4 regions of the Janthinobacterium sp. HH104 genome follow, and region 2 is predicted to be linked to each of the others. Evidence: predicted binding sites of a transcription regulator. Region 2 holds the regulator's gene; each other region holds the start of a gene.

Region 1 (4,237 bases), on a different contig from region 2:
TTGACATCGACAGCCGTGGCGCCCAGGGCCGCGATGGCGTGCCGCACGAGCGCGCGGCCGGCGCCGCTGCCGCGCTGGTCGGGATGTACGAACAGCATCTCGATCTTGGCGTGCTCGACGCACAGGAAGGCATAGGCGACGCCGTCATCGGCGCGCAGCACGTGCAGCAGGCGTTCGGCCGTCACCCTGGCCAGCTCGTCGCGGACGAAAGGCATCAGGAAGGCGATATCGCTATCGGCAAGGAAATCGTGGGTGGCGCGTACGGACAGGTGCCAGACATCGAACAAGCGGGGCAGGTCGGCGGCATGGGCCAGGGAAACCAGGGAATTCGGTGATGGTGTCATGCAGAAATTATACTGCCCCGGCAGGCGCCGGGGCAGGGAGGGACGATCAGTCCTTCAAGTCTTCGATCAGGTCGATGTATTGTTGCTGCGCATCTTCCTTCGAGGTGCCGGTCAGGGCCGCCCAGGCGTCGAACTTGGCACGGTTGACGAAGTCGGTCATGCCAGGACGCTCGCCCGTGGCGTCGCCGCTCGACGCTTGCTTGAACAAGGCGTAGATTTTCAACAAGGTCATATTGTCCGGACGCTCGGACAGGGTCTTGGAATCGAGCTGCGCTTGTTCGAATTGCTCTTGTAAACTCATGATGGCTCCTGTGTGCTGATGGAATCGCTGGAAAAGTGCGGCAGGCCCGGCGGAGTGGCCACCGTGCGTGCTGCAGTGCCTGACATCATAGTGAAAAAAGCGCGCCGTGCATTAGAGGACACCCTCAAAACAAAAACGCCGCCGCTGAGTGATCAGTGGCGGCGTCTGGCACGGTCCTTGGAACGCAGCCTTCAGCTTCTTATACGCCCAGCAGTTCGACGTCGAAAATCAGGGTGGCGTTCGGTGGAATCACGCCGCCGGCGCCGCGTGCGCCATAGCCCAGTGCCGCAGGGATGATCAGCTGGCGCTTGCCGCCCACTTTCATGCCTTGCACGCCTTCGTCCCAACCCTGGATGACGCGGCCTGCGCCCAGCGGGAATTCGAATGGATCGTTGCGGTCCTTGCTCGAGTCAAATTTCGAACCGGCGCTGCCGTCGTCGTTTTGCAGCCAGCCCGTGTAATGCACGACAACATTGTTGCCGGCTTGCGCTTCAGCGCCTTCGCCAACGACGGTATCGATGTATTGCAGGCCGGAAGCGGTAGTGGTGGTGGTCATGATAATCCTTGTGTAGGCGATGAAAGCTTCAGATTGTAGAGCAATGAGTTGCAAAGCGCCATTCCAGGCCCGGCGCAAGCGAAAACCGGAAATTACGCCGATGTGTGGCTGCCGGTTGTATTTAAGGGGGGATTTCACACAATAAATACAGTGTTCCACGTAAAATGCATGTTTTGTATTTAACAGTGATTTCTTCCATGTTCCGCAGTCTACGCCGCCTTGTTTTTTCCTCGCTGTGCCTGGTTTCCGCAATATCGACGGCGCAAGCCGAAGTGGTGGTGGTACTCAATTCCCGTGATGCTACGGTGCAACTGCTGGACCAGAAAACCTATGCTCCCCTGTCCACCTTTGCCGTCGGCAAGGAACCGCACCATCTGATGGAAACGCCGGACGGCAAGTCGCTGATCGTCGCCAGTTCCGTCGGCAACGAGCTCATTTTCCTCGATCCTGTCTCGGGCCAGATCCAGCGCCGCATCAGCAACATCCTCGATCCTTACCAGATCGGCTTTTCGCCGGACCAGAAATGGTTCATTTCGAATTCGCTGCGCCTGGACCGCATCGACCTGTACCGCTACGACGGCAAGAACCTGACCCTGGCCAAGCGCATCCCGCTGCCGAAACTGCCCAGCCACATGGCGTTCACGGCCGACAGCACCATGGCCTTCATCACGCAGCAGGGCAGCAACCAGGTCAGCGCCATCGACCTGGCCACGCAAACCGTCAAATGGACCATGCCTGTCGGCCCCGCGCCGGCCGGTATCACGATGACGCCCGATGGCAAGCATTTGCTGGTCGGCATCATGGGCAGCGATTACGTGGAAGTGATCGACTGGCGCACGCAAAAGACCGTCAAGCGCATCAAGGCGGGCGCCGGTACGCATAATTTCCGCGCGCTCGGTGACAACCGCATGACGTTCGTCTCGAACCGCGTATCGAACACCATCAACATCATCGACCAGCAAACCCTTGAAAACGTGGGCACCATCAATGTGCCGGGCGGTCCGGACTGCATGGAAATCACGCCCGATGGCAAGACCATGTGGGTGACCCTGCGCTGGATCAAGAAAGTGGCCGTGATCGACCTGACCACGCGCAAGGTCATCAAGACCATACCGGTGGGCCGCTCGCCCCATGGCGTGTATTTCGCCACCCACTCGCCGCGCATGTGATGGCGGGTGTGATGATGAAACACCTGATTCCTGCGGGCCGCGTGTCCGCCATGCTGCTGTGCGCCAGCGCCATGCTGTCCCCCGCGTATGCCGCCACACCGGCACCTGCAGCACCGGTCCCAGCCGCATCTTCAGCGCCGGCCGCCTGCAAGGGCACGATCTATATGACGTTCGACACAGGCAGCCAGTCGCAAGCGCAACTGATCGCCGACGTGCTCAACAAGCGTCATATCAAAGCCACGTTTTTCCTTGCCAACGAAAAGACCACGCGCGGCGATTATTCGCTCGATGCCTCGTGGGCGCCGTACTGGAAAGCCCGGGTCGCCGAAGGCCATGCGTTCGGTACGCATACGTTTGACCATGTGTACTGGAAGAAGGATCTGGCCAACGGCTTGATTCAGGTTAAGCCTCAGTTCGGCAAGGACGGCGGCAAACTGGCGTCGTTTAGCGATAAACAGTTCTGCGAGGAATTGCGCCGTGTCGATACGCGCTTCCAGGAACTGACCGGCCACAAGCTCGACCCATTCTGGCGCGCGCCGGGCGGCTACACGTCGCCGCGTACCCTGGCGGCCGGCAGCGCTTGCGGCTACCAGCACGCGGGCTGGGCGCCGGCGGGGTATTCCGGCGATGAGCTGCCCAGCGACAGGTATCCGAACGCCATGCTGCTGAAGAAATCGCTGGCGAACTTGCGCAGCGGCGACATCTTCATTTCGCACATGGGCATCTGGTCGCGCAAGGATGCGTGGGCACCGGCCAACCTCGATGCTTTGATTTCCGGCCTGCAAGACAAGGGTTTCTGCTTTGCCACCCTGCGCGAGCACCCTGCCTACGCGCAGAAGAAGGGCCAGCCATGATGGCCGCCGACATCCTCGGCTTCGTCACGCCCGTCATCGATACGGTGGTCGACGCCTTTGGCGTGGCGCAAGGCTGGCTGTTCCAGACGGTGGTCAATCCCCTCGTCTATCACCTGGGCTTTGGCGAATTCACGGAAGAAGCGTTCGAAGGCACGGAGTGGCTGCTGATCGGCCTGTGCGAACTGGTGCTGCTGTTTCTCGTGCTGCGCCCGCTCGAAGCCCTGATTCCCGCGCAAAAGATCACCGACCCGCGCGCCCGCTGGAACGATTTTATCTACACGGTGCTGCACCGGATCGGCCTGTTTTCTGTCGTGGTCTTCTTCACGCTCGATCCGCTGATGGATGCGCTGGCGGGCGCCTTGCGTTTCGATGACATCCACCCCTTGAACCTTGAATCGCTGTTGCCCGGCATCAGTCCCTTGCTCAGTTTTATCATTTATTTTGTGATACTGGACTTCGTCGACTATTGCTACCACCGGGCTTCGCACCATTTCGGCTGGTGGTGGGGCTTGCACAGCCTGCATCACAGCCAGCAAAACATGAATTTGTGGAGCGATGACCGCAACCACCTGCTCGATGACTTCCTGCGCGACGTGGTGATGGCGCTGGTGGCGCTCGGCATCGGCGTGCCGCCGGGCCAGTACGTGCTGCTGGTGTCGGTTTCGCGCATTCTGCAAAGCTTGCAGCACGCGAATGTGAGGATACACTTCGGCCGCATCGGCGAGCGGCTGTTGATCTCGCCCCGTTTCCACCGTACACACCATGCGATCGGCGTGGGGCATGAGTCGAAAGGCAAGGGCAGCATGGGCGGCTGCAACTTCGGCGTGGTCTTGCCAATTTGGGATATGCTGCTGGGCACCGCGAATTTCTCGGCCGGCTATGCGCGCACGGGCGTGCGCGACCAGCTGGCCCGCATCGACAGCAAGGGCATGGGCCGGCCGGGACGCGACTATGGCCGCGGCTTCTGGCAGCAGCAATGGCTGGGCCTGCGCCGTATGGTGGAATTTGCAAGA
Region 2 (4,237 bases):
CAGCGGCCACGTCGATGACGTCAAGCAAGTGCGTACCCTGACGGGCGACGTCGTGCTGGTCAAGGGCACCCTGACCATGAAGGCGGGCCGGGCATTGATCACGGAAGACCCGCAAGGCTATCAGTTCATCACCTTCTGGGCCGATCCCGGCAAGCTGGCCACGTTCCGCCAGAAGCGCGATGGCGCGGGCGACCTGTGGGTCGAAGGCGAAGCGGAGCGCGTGGAATACGACAACAAGACGGAAGTGGTGAAACTGTTTTCCAAGGCCAAGCTGACGCGCCTGGAAGGCACGAAAGTGACGGACGTGGCCAATGGCGCCTTCATCTCGTATGACAGCCGCAAGGAAGTATTCAAGATGGAAAATTCCGACAGCGGCACCAGCACCTCCGATGGCGGCAGCGTGCGCATGGTGATCCAGCCGAAGACCAAGGCGCCTGAAGCGGAGAAAGCGCCGGCCACGCCTGCGCCAGGAAAGAAATAATGGACAATACTCGTTGCGGCAGCACCCTGATCGTTCGCGGTCTGCAAAAAACCTATGGCAAGCGGCAAGTCGTGCATGATGTCTCGCTGCAAGTCGAATGCGGCGAAGTGGTGGGTTTGCTGGGCCCGAACGGCGCCGGCAAGACCACCTCGTTCTACATGATCGTCGGCCTGGTGCCGTCGGACGGCGGCAGCATCGACATCAGCGGCGTGGACATTTCCAGCCTGCCGATCCACCGCCGCGCGCAGATGGGCCTGTCCTATCTGCCGCAGGAAGCGTCCGTCTTCCGCAAGATGACGGTGGAAGACAATATCCGCGCCGTGCTGGAAATCCAGACCGTCGAAGGCCGTCCTTTGAAGAAGGCCGAGATCGAGGAGCGCCTGGATAAGCTGCTGGCCGATTTGCAGATTGAAAAGCTGCGCGAGAACCAGGCCCTGTCCCTGTCGGGCGGCGAGCGCCGCCGCGTGGAAATCGCCCGCGCGCTGGCCACGGATCCCCGTTTCGTGCTGCTCGATGAACCGTTCGCCGGCGTCGATCCGATCGCCGTGATCGAGATCCAGCGCATCGTGCGCTTCTTGAAGGAGCGCAATATCGGCGTGCTGATCACCGATCATAATGTGCGCGAGACGCTGGGTATTTGCGACCGTGCCTACATCATCAACCAGGGCTCGGTACTGGCGTCGGGACGCCCCGACGACATCATCGCGAACGAGTCGGTACGCCGGGTCTATCTGGGCGAACACTTCCGCATGTAAGCCAATGAAACAATCATTGCAGCTGCGCACTTCGCAGCACCTGGCACTGACGCCGCAGTTGCAGCAATCGATACGCCTGTTGCAATTGTCCACCCTGGAATTGCACCAGGAACTCGAACAACTGCTGACGGACAATCCCTTGCTCGAGCGCCTCGACGATCCGCTCGACCGTTCGCTGCGCCTGCTGTCGGACGGGGCCTTGAGTTCCACGGCGGCGCCGGCCGAAGCGCCGCCCCAGCCGCCAGGCCAGGAGGCGCCCGCGGCGCCAGCCGAAGCGGAAACCTTTGACGGCGAGGCGGGCGAGGGTCCGGCCGCGGCGGATGGCGGCGACAGCGACTGGAGCGAGGCGAGCCGGGGCAAGGCGCCCGACGACGAAGATTCCCGCCCGCAACTCGAGGCCCATCACTGCACCCTGCGCGAACACCTGATGGAGCAGATGCGCGTGACGGTGCTTGAATTGCGCGACCGCGCGCTGGTCGAGCTGATCATCGACGCGCTCGACGACAATGGCTACCTGGAAGAGTCGCTCGACGACATCCTGGCGCGCCTGCCGGAAGAGCTGGAAATCGACGCCGACGAGATGCGTACGGCCTTGTCGCTGCTGCAAAGTTTCGATCCGCCCGGCGTGGGCGCGCGCAATGCGTCCGAATGCCTGGCGCTGCAGATCAAGCGCTTGCCGCACATCGCCATGGTGACGCGGCGCATGGCCCTCGTCATCGTGGAAAAGCACCTGGCCTGGTTTGCCCAGCGCGATTTCAACAAGCTGAAAAAAGCCCTCGATTGCGACGATGAAGACTTGCGCGAAGCACAGACGGTGATTCGCCAGTGCAATCCGCATCCGGGCGCCGTATTCGCCTCGGACGTGTCCGATTACGTGGTGCCCGACGTCGTCGTCAAGCGCGCGCGCAATGGCTGGCAAGTGACCCTGAACAACGACGTCATGCCGCGCCTGCGCGTCAACGCCATGTACGCCAACCTGCTTAAGCAGGGCAAGGGCGAGGGCGCCATGGGCGCACAGTTGCAGGAAGCCAAGTGGCTGATCAAGAATATGCGCCAGCGTTTCGACACGATCCTGCGCGTGGCACAGGCAATAGTAGAAAGACAAAAGAACTTTTTCTCGCACGGGGCCGTTGCCATGCGCCCCCTTGTGCTCCGTGAAATAGCTGATACACTGGGTTTACACGAGAGTACTATCTCGCGGGTAACAACTCAAAAGTACATGCTGACCCCGCACGGCATGTTCGAGTTGAAATATTTCTTTGGTAGCCACGTCGCCACCGAAGCGGGGGGCGAAGCGTCATCGACGGCGATACGGGCATTGATCGTGCAACTGACAGGAGCAGAAGACCCTAAAAATCCTTTATCCGACAGTAAGATTGCGGACATGCTGGGGGAACAAGGCATGGTGATTGCGCGACGTACTGTTGCCAAATACCGGGAAGCGTTGAAAATTCCGCCAGTGAGCCTGCGTAAGTGTTTGTAAGTTTTTTTCGGTTCCTCTGCGGGCCGGATAGGATGGACCGCACGAACCCGATCATCTTTAGGAGTGTGTATGAATCTCACCATCAGCGGACATCATCTCGAAGTGACACCAGCCATCCGTGAATACGTACAAACGAAGCTGGAACGCGTGAAACGTCATTTCGATCAAGTTATCGATATCGCCGTGATTCTGACCGTGGATAACCTCAAAGAGAAAGAAAAACGTCAAAAGGCCGAAGTCAACCTGCGTTTAAGTGGCAAAACCGTCTATGTGGAAAGCCTGGCACAAGACCTGTATGCCGCGATCGATGCCCTGATCGACAAGCTCGATAGGCAAGTGATGAAATACAAAACCAAAGTGCAAGGGCACGGTAAAGAGGCGATCAAGCATCTGCCAGACAACTCCGAGGAAGACGCCGTCGTCGCCGTTTAAGGCCACCCGCTTCCAGCAGTTGTGATCAACTAAGGGCGCACATTGCGCCCTTTTTTGCGCCTGGACCTTTTGAATGCAATCTTCCCCGCGCAGGCGCTAAAATGTTTGTACTTTTACTTTTTTCACGCCTGCCATGAGCGACTTCGTCCAGACCTCCATCCGCAACCGCACGGGGCACATCGTGCTCGACCGTCCGAAAGCCTTGAATTCCCTGTCGCTGGAGATGGTGCGCGCCCTGAGCGCTGCCCTGCTGGCCTGGCGCGACGATCCGCAGGTGGACGCCGTCGTGATCCGCTCGAGCAGCGAGAAAGCACTGTGCGCCGGCGGCGACATCCGTTTCTTCTACGATGCGGGCCTGGCCACGCCGCAAGGCGGCAGCGCCTTGCTGGAAGATTTCTTTACGGAAGAATACGCGTTAAATCATGTGATCCATTTCTATCCGAAACCGTATATCGCCGTGATGGATGGCGTGGTGATGGGCGGCGGCATGGGCGTGGCGCAAGCCGGACCCGGCAACCGCCTGCGCATCGTCACGGGCCGCACGCGCATGGCCATGCCGGAAGTTAATATTGGCTTGTTCCCGGATGTGGGCGGCAGTTATTTCCTGTCCCGCCTGGCCGGCCAGCTGGGCCTGTACCTGGGCTTGACGGGCTTGACGATCAACGCGGCCGACGCCCTGTACACGGACCTGGCCGATGTCTACCTGCCCGAGGCGCAGATGGGGGCGCTGCTGGCCCTGTTCGAGTCGACGCCGGGCGAGGCCTTGCCGGTCGCCATCAAGGCGCTGGCGGCGCCGTTCCAGGCCGAGGCGGGTATCGCCTCGCTGGCGGCGGCGCGCGTGGCGCTGGACCGTCACTTCGGCGCCGGCTCCGTGGCGGCCATCATGGCCTCGCTGGCGCAGGACGACAGCGCGTTCGCCAGCAAGGCGCTGGCGGCCATGCGCCTGCGCTCGCCTTTGATGATGTCGGTAACTCTGGAATTGCTGCAGCGCGGGGCTCACTTGGGCGTGGCCGATTGTCTGCGTCTGGAGCGCACGGTGGTGCGCCACAATTTCGAGCATGGCGAAGTGCTCGAAGGCGTGCGTGC
Region 3 (4,237 bases), on a different contig from region 2:
AGCATGGCTTGCAGCACGGGCAGCAGCCGCGCATCGCTGCTGCCCGCCAGGTCCTGTACAGCCTGCTTGCGCGTGGCGGCGTCTGGCGCATGCAGATTGGCGCTGGCGATCAGCACTTGCAATATCTGCTGGATCTCGGCATCGCTCTCTTGCGCCAGCGCCTTGTGGATCAGGGGCAGCTGCGCGGGATCGACGGATTGCTGCAGCGCCTGCGCAGCGGCCAGCCGTGTGGCCCGCTCTGGCGCCAGCAGTTTCAGCCCCGACAAGGCACCAGCCACGGCCGAGCGCAAGCGGTTGTTGACCATGACGCCGTCGATACCGTCCGGCAGCGGCACGCTCTTGCCGCTTGCCGGGTCATATGCCTGCTCGCCGTCGACGATGTAGACCTTGCCGTCGGGCGCTGCATACAGGCTGTCGTCTTGCAACGCTTGCAGCACCTTGGCAGCCTCGGGCGTGGCCAGGGCGGCGATCTGGGCGACGGCGGCGACTCTGGTATCTGGGTCGTCGCCGGATAGCGGTTTGAGCAGGTTGGGGGAAATGGCTGCCTGCGCAGACAGCGGCAACAGGCAAAGTAATAACAAAATACGACGTAGCAGACGCATGCGGAAAGACCTCTCATCGTTACTTCAGCCCAAGCGAAATCTGGGGTCAGACCCGTCGGGTCTGACCCCGGCCTTTCTGCTGCTAACTCATAACTTCTGCTTACCCTCATTCCCCTTGATAAACGGGCTCCAAGGCTGCGCACGTATCGGTTCCTTGGTTTTCCACACGACATTGAATTGCCCATCGGCCTTGATCTCGCCGATCATCACGGGCTTGTGCAGATGGTGGTTCGTAGCGTCCATGGTCAGGGTGAAGCCCGATGGCGCCTTGACGCTCTGGCCGGCCATGGCGGCGATCACCTTGTCCGTGTCCGTCGACTTGGCTTTTTCCACGGCTTGCGCCCACATGTGGATGCCGACATAGGTCGCTTCCATCGGGTCGTTCGTCACGACCGAACCCGCGTTCGGCAGCTTTTGCGCCACGGCATACGCCTTCCACTGCTTGATGAAGGCCGTATTCACGGGATTCTTGACGGATTCAAAATAATTCCATGCCGCCAGGTGGCCAAGCAAGGGCTTGGTATCGATGCCGCGCAGCTCTTCCTCGCCCACGGAAAACGCAACGACAGGCACGTCCGTGGCTTTCAAGCCCGCATTGCCCAGCTCCTTGTAGAACGGCACATTCGAGTCGCCATTGATGGTGGAAATGACGGCCGTCTTGCCACCCGTGGAAAACTTCTTGATATTGGCGACGATGGTTTGATAGTCGGCGTGGCCGAACGGCGTGTAGACCTCGCTGATATCGCTATCTTTGACGCCCTTGCTTTTCAGGAAGGCACGCAGGATCTTGTTCGTGGTGCGCGGATACACGTAATCCGTGCCCAGCAGCACGAAGCGCTTGGCGCCGCCGCCATCCTTGCTCATCAGGTATTCGACGGCGGGGATCGCTTGCTGGTTCGGCGCGGCGCCCGTGTAAAACACATTCTTTTCCAGTTCTTCGCCCTCGTATTGCACCGGGTAAAACAGCAGGCTGTTGAGCTCCTTGAACACAGGTAAAACCGACTTGCGCGACACGGACGTCCAGCAGCCGAACACGACGGCGACCTTGTCCTGCGCCACCAGCTGGCGCGCTTTTTCCGCGAACAAGGGCCAGTTCGACGCCGGGTCGACGACGACGGCTTCCAGCTTCTTGCCCAGCACACCGCCCTTGGCATTGATCTCGGCGATCGTCATCAAGGCCACGTCCTTCAGCGACGTTTCGGAAATGGCCATGGTGCCCGACAGCGAGTGCAAAATGCCCACCTTGATCGTGTCGGCGGCCAGGGCTGCCTGCATGTAAGTGGAGGTGGCAAGGGCCAGTGCGCCGGCGGCGGCCGCTTTCAGGATGATGCGTCGTGACATGGGGACTCCTGTGATGGGTTCGTGGGGGTCGAGCTGGGCATACGATGTTGTTAAAGCAGAATGCATGCCAGCACCAGCAGGTGTCCGCCATGGTGCACGCGGCTCTCGCCGCACGAAAAAAAACCTGGCTGCACAAGGACTGTGCAGCCAGGTTTCAAATTGCCGTAAAACGGTGCGCCGGACGCAAAAATCCCGGCATCAATCCTTGCGCGGTACGCCTCTCAAGCGGCGCCAGCCCTTGCGTCCCAGCGGGAACAGCAACACGAAAGCGATCAGCCACGGCAGGATGTAGGCCATGGCCGTGATGGCGTTGGCCACGCCTTCCGACAGGTTGTCCGTGAAATTGCCCAGCGAGCGCTTGACGGGCGTCCAGAACGATTGCTTGCCTTCCGCGCTGATGGCCACGTTCAGCAAGTCCGTATCGATGCGCTGCATCAACAGCGCGTCGGCCGCCGTCGCCTGCTCCAGCTCCACTTGCACAGTGGCCAGTTCCTTGGTCACCTTGATGAGGGCATCGACATTCGCGCCCGAGCGCTTTTCCAGGTCTTGCAATTGCGCCTGGTATTGCTTGAGCATCTCCAGACGTTTCTTGCTGTCGAGCACGGGGCGGCCCAGGTCTTCCACCTTGGTGCCCTGGCTGGTGACGTCGCCTTCGGCCGCGACCAGCGCGACAAGCTTCTTGATGCCGGCCGGCTTGGCGCGCATGCTGATGCGCGCATGCACGTAGCGCCCGCTGTCGAGGCTGGAATCGAGCAGCAGGCAGCCGTTTTCCGTATCGGCCTTGCAGGCGGCAACCACTTTTTCATACAGGGGCCGCACTTGCGCCTCGTGCGTATCGACGCTGACATTATGTTCATAGGCAAGAAACTCGCTGCCCTTTTCCTTGCCATCGAGACGCGCGGCGCTCGACTGCCCGCCGCTCTCGCCCTTGCCGCCGCAACCGGCCAGCAACATCAGGCCGATCAGACCTACATACACTTTTTTCATGATTTCTTTCCTGGATTATTTTTACAGCGGCAGCAATGTGATATCGGGCAGGTGCGCCGCCACGTCGTGCACGGTGGCGTATTGCGTCAGCAACGCCACCACCTGCGGCAGCGGTTCCGCCCAGATTTCCGGCAAGTCGCGCTCTTCGGGCGCCAGCACGGGAAAGGCCAGCTGCTCGCGTGGCGGCACAAAGGCGGCATCGACGCCGGGTTTGTTGCCGCGCGCATCGATGCGGTACCAGCCAAAGTCCTGCAGATACACGGCATTCAAGCCATGCAGGCAAAACGGCGGCCCCACTTCGCCGACAGCCAAGCGCTGGTAGCACAGGCCGGCAGGAATGCCGTTGGCGCGCAGCAGCGCGGCCAGCAGATGGCTCTTCGCATAACAGTATCCCGTTCCATGCTGCAAGACGTCGGAAGCGCGGCAAGTGACGGGATTGCGCTGGTAATCCCAGCTGTGGGCCACCTCGTCGCGCACGAAGGCAAAGCAGCGGGCCGCGATGGCGGCGTCGCCCACGGCACCTGCCGCCAATGCGGCCGCCTTGGCGCGCACGGCCGGATGGTCGCTGTCGATGTAGGTGCTGCTGGCTAGATATATGGAAAAGTCGGGGGAAAAGTCGGTAGACATGGCATAAAGGCAATGCGAAAAGATAATGCGCGATTTTAGTCGAAGCTTCGCAACATTCACCGTTTCTTTGCGCAGGAACAAAGAAAATCCACGCGTCAGGCTCGCCGTTCCGGGGGCGGCGACTTTGGCGCCGGCCCGGTAGCTGGTATCATGCGGGCAAACACAGCCGACCGTACAGGCCCGGCACAAGCACTACCCTGCGAAGCGGCCCCGCCACCGGGCGCGCCGCCGACGCCACCCTACAGATCAGAGAAACGAGTTCCCTATGAGCACTTCATCGTCCCACCCATCGTTCTGGCGCCGTGTCCCGCTGGCTTTCGGCGCTTTCTTCAGCACCCTGTCGGACGCAGCCTATGCGGCCCGCGTGGAAAAGCTGTCCCTGCCCGAGGCTGCTCCCGTCGCGCCAGCGGCCCCGGCGCCAGCCCCCGTGCCGACACCGGCCGCCGCCCCCGTCATCTTGAAAGAAGCCACGCCCGATGCGGCCTTGCAGTTGCTGGCCCTGCTGCAACGCGAAGCGCGCCTGATCGACTTCACCCAGGAAAATCTGGGCAGCCATGCGGACGCCGACATCGGCGCGGCCGCCCGCGTCGTGCATGAAGGCTGCGCCAAGGTCATGCGCGAATACTTCACCATCGACGCCGTGCGCCAGGAAGCGGAGGGCAGCCGCATTGTCCTGCAGG
Region 4 (4,237 bases), on a different contig from region 2:
GCCGGGCAAGGCAAACGCGTTCAACTGGGGATCGCGTACGGCAAAGAAGAAATAGTCGTAATTCGTTTCACCGCGCACGCTGGGGCGTGCCGCCACGAGCGCGTTGCCGAAGGTATTCAGGTATTCGAGCAGAGGCGCGTCGTCGAGATAGTCGCGGTCACCGCGGATGCCGCGCATGATTTCCTCGCCGATCTTGCGCTCCATCGCCGGCGACAGGTCTTCGCGCGACGTGTCGCCCAAGTTCGGCAGGTTCGGCGCCGGCGGCACGGCCAGCGGCGTCCAGCCGCTTCCCGGCTTGGCCGCCACGCTGGCGGCCGGCACCGCTGGCGCGGACGTATAGGTTTGCGCCAGCGCACAGGGCGCCGCCAGCCACAAGGCAGCCAGCACCGACGCGCGCCGGGAGCCGCGCAGCCATGCCGCTGCGGCGTTTTCAACGATGATCGGAAGGGGAGTTTTTGAATTCACGGGTGCTATCATACCTTGTTAGCGGCGCCCATTCCCACGCGTCATGCCAGTGGCATGAGGTCGTGACAGGGCGTGCCGCGCTTCCCTTTTCTTACCTATTTTGACGCCATGACAACAGCAGACAAGCAAGCCCCCGCCGGGGAACTGACCCATTTCGACGCCACGGGCCAGGCCCATATGGTCGACGTGGGCAGCAAGGAAGACACGCGGCGCAGCGCCGTGGCCGCCGGCACCATCCGCATGCAGCCGGCCACCCTGGCATTGATCATTTCCGGCAACGCCAAGAAAGGTGACGTGCTGGGCATCGCCCGCATCGCCGCCATCATGGGCGCCAAGCGCACGAGCGACCTGATTCCCCTGTGCCACCCGCTGGCCCTCACGCGCGTCACCGTCGATTTTGAAGTGGATGAAGCGGCCAACAGCGTGCACTGCCGCGCCCAGGTCGATACGACGGGCAAGACGGGCGTGGAAATGGAAGCGCTCACTTCCGTGCAGATCGGCTTGTTGACGATCTACGACATGTGTAAGGCCGTCGACCGGGGCATGGTCATGACGAATGTGCGCGTGCTGGAAAAGCATGGCGGCAAGTCGGGCGATTGGCACGCCGAGGTGTAATTATTTTGCCTGGCGCGCAAGATGGCCCTGGACGCGGCGCAAGTCGCGCAGCAGCGAGACGGCACTGGCCAGGCACAGTACGATGATGGCCATGGACAGGGGCAAGTGGAATTGCTCCAGCCCTGCCAGCGCAAAGCCGGCGTGGATCAGGAACGTTCCCACGCCCAGCGCGGCGCAGACACAAGCATACAGGGGCGCTCGCGCGGTGGCCAGCAGCACGTGCCGGTAACCGGCCAGCACCACGGTAATCGCCGCCAGGTTAAACACGAGAAAACCCTGCACGCCGCCCGGCAGATGAAACATCTCCCACTCTTTCCAATAGGCAGCGTCGATTTGATGCAAGATCAGGAACAACATGGTCCAGAAGTAGCTGCGCGGCATAAGATTTACATTCGTCAATATTGATCACATTGTAAAGCCTGCACCACGCACCGGCATGTGCCCATGGCGCTTTCGATGTAAAAGTGAATTTCATTGATATAAATGCTTTTTCATCAAGAAATCATGCATACTGCGAGTCGTCCATATCCACATGAGCATCGCATGACAAGCAACAGACCCGCCGCGGAAACCAAGCTCCAGGACTTCGACTTCGAGGCCATGAATCTGCAGGTGGGGGGACGCATCCAGTTCATCACGCACCGTACCATCAAACCCATCCAGCATTTCTCGACCGTGATCGGCTATGTGAAAGACGAGTACCTGATCGTCAAGATTCCCATGGAAAACGGCGCATCCATCATGCTCAACGAGGGTGACAAGCTGACCATCCGCGTGTTTTCCGGTGTCACCGTCTGTTCGTTTTTCTGCAGCGTGCTGCGCATCTTCGGCCGCCCGCTCAACTATGTCCATCTGAGCTTTCCCGATGCCATCCAGGGCACCAGCCTGCGCACGGCCATGCGCGTCAAGGTGGACATTCCGGCGCAGCTGAGCTACCGCGACGTGGCGGCCGTGCCCGTGTTCATCGTCAACCTCAGCGTCTCGGGCGCGCTGATCGAGGCGCCCAGCATGCTTACGCCCGATGACGAAGGCGTGGCGCTGAGCTTTACCCTGCTGGTGCAGCCGAACAAGCATCAGATGCGCGTCAACACGCGCGCCCGCATCCAGAACGTGAGCGTGGGCAAGCCGTCGAATGGCCACGCCACCGGGGTAGCTGAAATTCATACGTACGGCGTGCAATTCATCGACCTGGAACCGACCCACTACACCCTGCTGCAAAACCTCACGTATGAAGCGCTGATCGCGGACCGGCAAAAAATCGTCTGATACCCAACTGGCAAGCGCCACCTACAGCGTCGATGTCACGTCGGGAATGTTGCTTTTGGTAATCGCTTCCTTCGCTGCCGGATTCGTCACGGTGGTGCTATTGAACCAGGTCAGGCTGCTGGTGCCCGGCTTCATGGTCATCGTCACGGTTTGTCCACCGATACCGGTGCCCAGGTCGGCCGCCAGGGTCAGCTCGATATTGCCCTTGTCGACCTTTCCGCTGGCCACTTCGCGCGTGGCACTGAACACGGGGATGGCGCTGGGCACGGCCGGGGTCGGCGTGCTGCAGGCGGCCGCCTCGCCGCCATTTTCCTGCACGCACAGGGCCACGGCAGTCTTCAGCGGCGCAGCGGCCGCCAGCACATTGCTGACCTTGGCCCGCATCGTATAGTCGCCGTACTGGGGAATGGCCACGGCCGCCAGGATGCCGGCGATGGCCACCACGATCATCAGTTCTATCAGGGTAAAACCGCTTTGCGCGCGCATCGTATCCTCCCATTGTGCGTTGCTCGTGCCGTGCATGGTGCAAGCACCATGCCAGCGGCGCGCCCGGGCAGCGGCGGTACGCCTGGAAAGAAAAGCGACGCATTTGGGCGGGTTCGGACCAGCGCCGTCCGCCCAGGCCGGGAATTGGCCTGTCTTGCGGACAAAAAAAAGGAGCCGAAGCTCCTTTTTTGTACTGCATGAACCAGGCTGAAAATTACAGCATGGCTTTCAGCAGACGCGCCATTTCCGACGGGTTTTTGGTCACGGTGATGCCGCAAGCTTCCATGATTTCCAGCTTGGCTTGTGCCGTATCGGCACCGCCCGAGATCAGCGCGCCGGCGTGGCCCATGCGCTTGCCTGGAGGAGCGGTTACGCCAGCGATGAAGCCAACGACCGGTTTTTTCATGTTGTCTTTGATCCAATAAGCCGCGTTGGCTTCGTCCGGGCCACCGATTTCGCCGATCATGATGACCGCGTCGGTATCTGGATCGTCATTGAACATCTTCATGATGTCGATGTGCTTCAGACCGTTGATCGGGTCGCCGCCGATGCCGACTGCCGACGATTGGCCCAGACCCAGTGCGGTCAATTGACCCACTGCTTCATAGGTCAGGGTGCCCGAACGGGACACCACGCCGATACGGCCCTTCTTGTGGATGTGACCTGGCATGATGCCGATCTTGATTTCATCTGGCGTGATCAGGCCTGGGCAGTTAGGGCCCAGCAGCAAGGTTTTGCTGTTGGCTTTAGCCATGCGGTCTTTCAGGGCCATCATGTCGCGGACAGGAATGCCTTCGGTGATGCAAATGGCCAGATCCATTTCGGCTTCGACAGCTTCCCAGATCGCCGCTGCCGCGCCTGCTGGCGGTACGTAGATCACGGAAACGTTGGCGCCGGTTTCTTTTTTCGCTTCGGTAACGTTAGCGAAAATAGGAATGCCTTCGAAATCTTCGCCGGCTTTCTTCGGGTTCACGCCTGCCACGAAGGCAGCTTTGCCGTTCGCGTAGTCGCGGCAACCGCGGGTGTGGAACTGGCCGGTCTTGCCGGTGATCCCTTGGGTAACGACTTTGGTATCTTTATTGATCAGAATGGACATGTTGATTCCTTAATTAAGCTTGACCGGCAGCAGCGGCAACGACGCTCTTGGCTGCATCTTCCATGGTGTCGGCTGCGATGATAGGCAGACCGGAATCGGCCAGCATCTTTTTGCCCAGGTCTTCGTTGGTGCCCTTCATGCGCACGACCAGCGGTACGTTCAGCGAGACGGCTTTCACTGCGGCGATCACGCCTTCAGCGATCACGTCGCAACGCATGATGCCGCCGAAAATGTTCACCAGGATGGCTTTCAGGCCTGGGTTTTTCAGCATGATCTTGAACGCTTCGGTGACTTTTTCTGCCGTGGCGC

The links. Region 2 encodes sigma-54, which starts transcription at its own class of promoters, with help from an activator protein. Its sites were predicted from a motif close to TGGCANGNAANCTGCTTT; they were not measured.
Region 1: the regulator sigma-54 is predicted to act here: its motif matches at 1,355-1,372, upstream of JAB6_RS14350 (beta-propeller fold lactonase family protein).
Region 3: the regulator sigma-54 is predicted to act here: its motif matches at 1,996-2,013, upstream of urtA (urea ABC transporter substrate-binding protein).
Region 4: the regulator sigma-54 is predicted to act here: its motif matches at 2,869-2,886, upstream of JAB6_RS01055 (pilin).

Annotation. Positions count from the first base shown of each region.
Region 1 covers NZ_LRIB01000034.1:190,637-194,873, reverse strand. Annotated here, with positions in the region: gene JAB6_RS14365 (GNAT family N-acetyltransferase) at 1-344, opposite strand, end outside; gene JAB6_RS14360 (acyl-CoA-binding protein) at 391-645, opposite strand; gene JAB6_RS14355 (FKBP-type peptidyl-prolyl cis-trans isomerase) at 845-1,201, opposite strand; gene JAB6_RS14350 (beta-propeller fold lactonase family protein) at 1,399-2,370, shown strand; gene JAB6_RS14345 (polysaccharide deacetylase family protein) at 2,385-3,224, shown strand; gene JAB6_RS14340 (sterol desaturase family protein) at 3,224-4,237, shown strand, end outside.
Region 2 covers NZ_LRIB01000054.1:92,071-96,307, forward strand. Annotated here, with positions in the region: gene lptA (lipopolysaccharide transport periplasmic protein LptA) at 1-481, shown strand, start outside; gene lptB (LPS export ABC transporter ATP-binding protein) at 481-1,236, shown strand; gene JAB6_RS25110 (RNA polymerase factor sigma-54) at 1,241-2,719, shown strand; gene raiA (ribosome-associated translation inhibitor RaiA) at 2,789-3,151, shown strand; gene JAB6_RS25120 (enoyl-CoA hydratase/isomerase family protein) at 3,285-4,237, shown strand, end outside.
Region 3 covers NZ_LRIB01000052.1:16,531-20,767, forward strand. Annotated here, with positions in the region: gene urtB (urea ABC transporter permease subunit UrtB) at 1-602, opposite strand, end outside; gene urtA (urea ABC transporter substrate-binding protein) at 690-1,943, opposite strand; gene JAB6_RS24040 (DUF4349 domain-containing protein) at 2,142-2,930, opposite strand; gene JAB6_RS24045 (transglutaminase family protein) at 2,952-3,557, opposite strand; gene JAB6_RS24050 (DUF2760 domain-containing protein) at 3,823-4,237, shown strand, end outside.
Region 4 covers NZ_LRIB01000013.1:39,146-43,382, reverse strand. Annotated here, with positions in the region: gene JAB6_RS01075 (M48 family metalloprotease) at 1-387, opposite strand, end outside; gene moaC (cyclic pyranopterin monophosphate synthase MoaC) at 574-1,080, shown strand; gene JAB6_RS01065 (DUF6713 family protein) at 1,081-1,461, opposite strand; gene JAB6_RS01060 (flagellar brake protein) at 1,624-2,346, shown strand; gene JAB6_RS01055 (pilin) at 2,368-2,832, opposite strand; gene sucD (succinate--CoA ligase subunit alpha) at 3,047-3,928, opposite strand; gene sucC (ADP-forming succinate--CoA ligase subunit beta) at 3,942-4,237, opposite strand, start outside.